One region of the Bradyrhizobium sp. CB2312 genome, then DNA from elsewhere that is predicted to be linked to it. Evidence: riboswitches for the same ligand, from Rfam matches in the RefSeq annotation. Region 1 holds a riboswitch; the other holds the start of a gene.
What was found. A riboswitch is a leader RNA that binds a small molecule or an ion and turns the genes downstream of it on or off. The one in region 1 is predicted to bind cobalamin.
Positions count from the first base shown of each region.

Region 2: it holds a riboswitch for cobalamin, as region 1 does, so the genes downstream of both, metE (5-methyltetrahydropteroyltriglutamate--homocysteine S-methyltransferase) here and QA642_RS32650 (DUF1636 domain-containing protein) in region 1, are expected to answer to the same signal.

Region 1 covers NZ_CP121668.1:6,686,217-6,688,673, reverse strand. Annotated here, with positions in the region: gene QA642_RS32660 (cobyric acid synthase) at 1-194, opposite strand, end outside; gene cobO (cob(I)yrinic acid a,c-diamide adenosyltransferase) at 200-835, opposite strand; cobalamin riboswitch at 876-1,095, shown strand; gene QA642_RS32650 (DUF1636 domain-containing protein) at 1,190-1,564, shown strand; gene cobW (cobalamin biosynthesis protein CobW) at 1,561-2,457, shown strand, end outside.
Region 2 covers NZ_CP121668.1:8,060,750-8,063,206, forward strand. Annotated here, with positions in the region: gene metE (5-methyltetrahydropteroyltriglutamate--homocysteine S-methyltransferase) at 1-1,263, opposite strand, end outside; cobalamin riboswitch at 1,365-1,567, opposite strand.

The DNA.
Region 1 (2,457 bases):
GCGAGCGCCTGCAACGCCTGCGCGCGGCCGATCTCGCCGCCATCGACGGTGACGGCCGCGTTGTTCGACATGTTCTGCGGCTTGAAGGGAAGCACGCGCAAGGCCCGCCGTGTGAAGGCGCGCGCGAGACCGGCGACGATGAGCGACTTGCCCACGTCCGAGCCGGCCCCCTGGATCATCAGCGCGCGTGCCATCGACTTCAGAACTCGACGCCGGCCTGCGCCTTGATGCCGGAGCGGAACGGATGCTTGACCAGCGTCATCTCGGTGACGAGATCGGCGATCTCGATCAGCTCGTCCTTGGCGTTGCGTCCGGTGAGCACGACATGCGTCATCGGCGGCTTCGAGGTCGTCAGGAATTCGACCACCTCGGCGATATCGAGATAGTCGTAGCGCAGCGCGATGTTGATCTCGTCGAGCACGACCATGCGCAGGTTCTCATCTGATATCAGCTCCTTGGCCTTCTCCCAGCCGGCGCGGGCGGCCGCGATGTCGCGGGCCCGGTCCTGCGTCTCCCAGGTAAAACCTTCGCCCATGGCGTGGAACTGGCAGAGCTCGCCGAAATGGCCGGTGAGCAGGCGCCGCTCGCCGGTGTCCCAGGCGCCCTTGATGAACTGCACGACCGCGCAGGGGAAGCCATGGGCGACGCAGCGGACGATCATGCCGAAGGCCGACGACGACTTGCCCTTGCCGGCGCCGGTGTGGACGATGATGAGGCCCTTCTCGCCGCTCTTGGTCGCGATGATCTTGTCGCGGGCGGCCTTCTTCTTCGCCATTTTCTGGGCGTGCCGGGCGTCGGTTTCCTCAGCTGTTTGGGTATCCGGTTCAGGCGTCATTGGTCCCGGTCCTTCGGCTTGACAAGAGGCGGCCGGGGGCAAATGGTGGCCCGGCACTGGTTCCTGTCCTATGACAGGCGAAGAGGGAATGCGATAGGGTCCGAATCGGCAAGATTTGGGTCCAAAATGCAGCCGCCCCCGCGACCGTGACCGGAGAGATGCCCGAAGCCACTGATCCCCCGGGATCGGGAAGGCGGGGATCGAAGGGCCAAAACCCTGCTCCGCAAGCCGGGAGACCTGCCAGCGCGGACGAGTTTTGGACCGGCGGACGGGGTGTTCCGCGACGGGGGAACGGGCCTTCAGGAGAATGGTCCGTGTGCCTCTTCGCCTCCCGCTGTTATTCTGGAAGAGGCGATGACCGTCACACTTCACGTCTGCATCACCTGCCGCGCCGGCCAGACGCTTGGCGAGGGCGAGACGACGCCCGGCAAGCGCCTGCACGGCGCGATCCTCGAGGCCGGCGTGCCGGAGGGCGTCCGCGTGGTTCCCGTCGAATGCCTGTCTGCATGCAGCCAGGGCTGTTCGGTCGCGCTCAGCGCGCCGGGGCGCTGGTCCTATGTCTATGGCCGCCTGTCGGATGCGAATGCGCAAGACGTGATCGCCGGTGCTGCGGCCTATGCGGCCGCGCCCGACGGCCTCGTGCCCTGGCGCAGCCGGCCCGAAATCTTCCGCAAGCAGTCGCTTGCGCGCATTCCCCCCATTGCCGTGTTGCCGGAGGCCGCCGAATGAACTCGCTCGCAAAAGTCCCTGTGACGGTGGTCACCGGCTTCCTCGGCTCCGGCAAGACGACGCTGATCCAGCATCTGCTCAGCAATGCCAATGGCAAGAAGCTCGCGGTGCTCGTCAACGAGTTCGGCAGCGAGGGCGTCGATGGTGAGATTTTGAAGTCCTGCGCCGACGCCAACTGCCCGGAGGAGAACATCGTCGAGCTCGCCAATGGCTGCATCTGCTGCACCGTCGCCGACGATTTCATTCCGACCATGGAGCAATTGCTGGCGCGGCCGGTGCGGCCCGATCACATCCTGATCGAGACCTCGGGCCTCGCTCTGCCAAAGCCGCTGCTGAAGGCGTTTGACTGGCCGGAGATCCGCTCGCGCATCACCGTCGACGGCGTGATCGCGCTCGCCGATGCCGAGGCCGTTGCCGCCGGTCGCTTTGCGCCGGACCCGGATGCGGTCGAAGCCCAGCGCGCGGCGGACGAGAATCTCGATCACGAGACGCCGCTGTCGGAAGTGTTCGAGGACCAGATCGCCTGCGCCGATATCGTGCTGCTGACCAAGGCGGATCTGGCCGGCGCCGCCGGCATTGAAGCCGCCAAGGCCGCGATCACCGCCGAGATGCCGCGCCGTGTGCCGATGCTCCCCGTCACCGACGGCGCGATCGATGCGCGCGTCATCCTCGGGCTTGGCGCTGCCGCGGAGAACGATCTCGCCGCGCGCCCCTCGCATCATGATGGCGAGGAGGGGCACGAGCACGATGATTTCGCATCGGTCGTGATCGATCTTCCGGAAGTCGCCGACGTCGATGCGCTGGTCGCCTCGGTGCAGAAGCTGGCGCGCGAGCAGAACGTGCTGCGCGCCAAGGGCTATATCGCGGTCGCGGGCAAGCCGATGCGCCTGCTG
Region 2 (2,457 bases), 1.4 Mb from region 1:
GATCGCTTTCATCCGGACAGCGACATTGGCATCACGAATTTTCGGCGAAGTCCGGCGAACAGTCGCGGCACATTCCGACTCGGCAAGAGCTTGCGCAACATTCTGGTCGCCTGCGAGTGCCCGCGCCAGGATCGCAAGCTCCCGCATCTTCTGGACCGCGAAAGCAAGCCAGCTCTTGACGTCGGAAGCGAGCCCGGTTTCAAGTTCAACATCGACCGGTACATGAAGCAGCGAGCAGGATGGGGCAATCTGTACACGGTCCTTGCCGAGCTTCGCAATCGCGGGTTCGAGCCGCTGGCGCAGCGATGACAAATTCGACCGCCATACATTCCGGCCGTCGACGACACCGAGCGACATGACGAGATCACCTCGGCCGCCAGCGATGATCTGGTCCAACAACTGTGGCGCTCGAATTAGGTCGAGGTGTAGTCCGGCAACTGGCAGGCTCAACGCGGTGTTCAGATTGTCCCCGAGGTCGCCGAAATAGCTGGCAACTAAGATCTTGATGGCCGGCGCCTCCTTAGCGAGCCGATCATAGGCATGTCGCAAAGATTGCCGCGCCCTCTCATCCAGATCAAGAACCAGGCAGGGCTCGTCGAACTGAACCCAATTTGCCCCACGTTTGGCCAATTCCTGCAGAACCTCGATATAGATCGGTATCAGTTCATCCAGCAGTGAGAGTGGCTGGAACGCAGGATCGAGACTCTTGCCGAGCTTTAGGAATGTGACCGGCCCGATCAGGACAGGACGGGTCTGAAAGCCAAGGGCCTTGGCTTCCTCATACTCCTCGATCGGCTTGCGAGAGCATAGCCTGAAAGTCTGTCCCCTGTGAAACTGGGGAACCATGTAGTGGTAGTTGGTGTCGAACCACTTGGTCATCTCCTGCGCGGGTGCGCCAAATCCGCGCGGTCCGCGACCGCAACTCGCATCCTGATCGCCGCATTGTGATCCGCGGGCCATGGCGAAGTACGTCTTGAGCGAAACGGATTCGGTTTTCGAGCCGTAGATCTCCGGGATGGCGCCAACCATGACACTTGTGTCGAGCACTTGGTCATACAGCGAAAAATCGTTCGATGGAATGACCGTGACGCCGATAGATTTCTGACGAGCCCAGTTGGCGGCACGCAGGCCAGCTGCGTCCTCGAGCAACTGTTGTTCGCTGGTTTTTCCCGCCCAGTAGCTTTCAAGAGCAAGTTTGAGCTCGCGCCTTGGACCGATGCGTGGCGTTCCAAGCGTGGCAACCGGAAGGGAGAGAAGAGACATAGCGTTAACCCCTTGATGGGGGCAAAGGCCGTGGCGGACGCAGGCAGGGGAAGTCGCGCGGTGCGACGGCTGCTTGACGCACCACCGGGACACCCCGCCCGTGGACGAATAATTGTCGGGGCAGGTCTCCTGGCTCGCGGGTCATCGCTTCTGTCCGGCCTTCCCGAAGCCGCGCAGGCTTCAGTGACATCGTTGGACAGCGGCTTGCCGCTCACAGTTGCGGGGGCAGCGCCGGCATTGTCACCGGCTTCCCTCTTAGCTCCGGATCAAGTGGGACCGGAGAACCTCGACGACTTGGATTATCGGCAAGACAAGTCTTCCGTCAACCTCTCAGATCATGTCGCAAGCTGGTGCTGCGACATCCGTTACGCGAATGACCGCGCATCCTTATCGCTGAGTCGATGTAGATGCGCTCTTCAGTCAGCGATATTGTAATGACCATCGCAGCTGCCCCCTGGCCGCACGCCAGATCGGTGGAGGGGATAAAAGCGGCTTCCGCGGTCGGGACTGCTGCCTGGAGCAGAACGCATTTGATGCGTGTCCCAGGCTTCCCAACAGGTTCTTCGAGCGTGTCCGCCATCCAGCCGCGCTCTCGACCAGCTGGATCCGTGCTGCATAAGCCCAAGACACGTGGCAAAGTCAGCAACATACCTGACCGGCACGTTGATTTGCGGTGCCAGCCAGACTCCAAATGCTCGGCGCGAGTGCCGGATGTCGCGAAAGAAGCGCCAAACGCGCTCTGGCCTCTCGGCCGCGAGTACCCAGAGGCATGCCAGAGATCGAAAGCTCACACTCCGGTAACGATAGCGAGCCAAACAGTTCTGTGGCGGCAAACGTGCTCCCAATTCTCATCAGGAACTTGGTCGAGGCGTTCAGCTGCGCCCACCGAACATTCGGCGCGTGGCATAAGCCGCGCTGAACGGAAACATCGAGACGCCCGCAAGTCGGAAAGCCGACAAAGGGGGCATAGAAGCGGTGCGAATTGCCGTCTATTAACCTGGCACGAGGAATGCAAGTCTTCGGCATGCCCAGTCTCCTCCTGCTGGGCATGTCCAGCACAGCAACTTGAGGCTGTCGCCGGCAACGAAGTTAGCGGCGCGTGACATAGAGCGGGAGCGCCTGCTCGCACGGGACACCATCGGCCTCCCCGTCGCGTCGCCGCTAACTTCTTGCGCTCGCGCATAACAGGCTGAA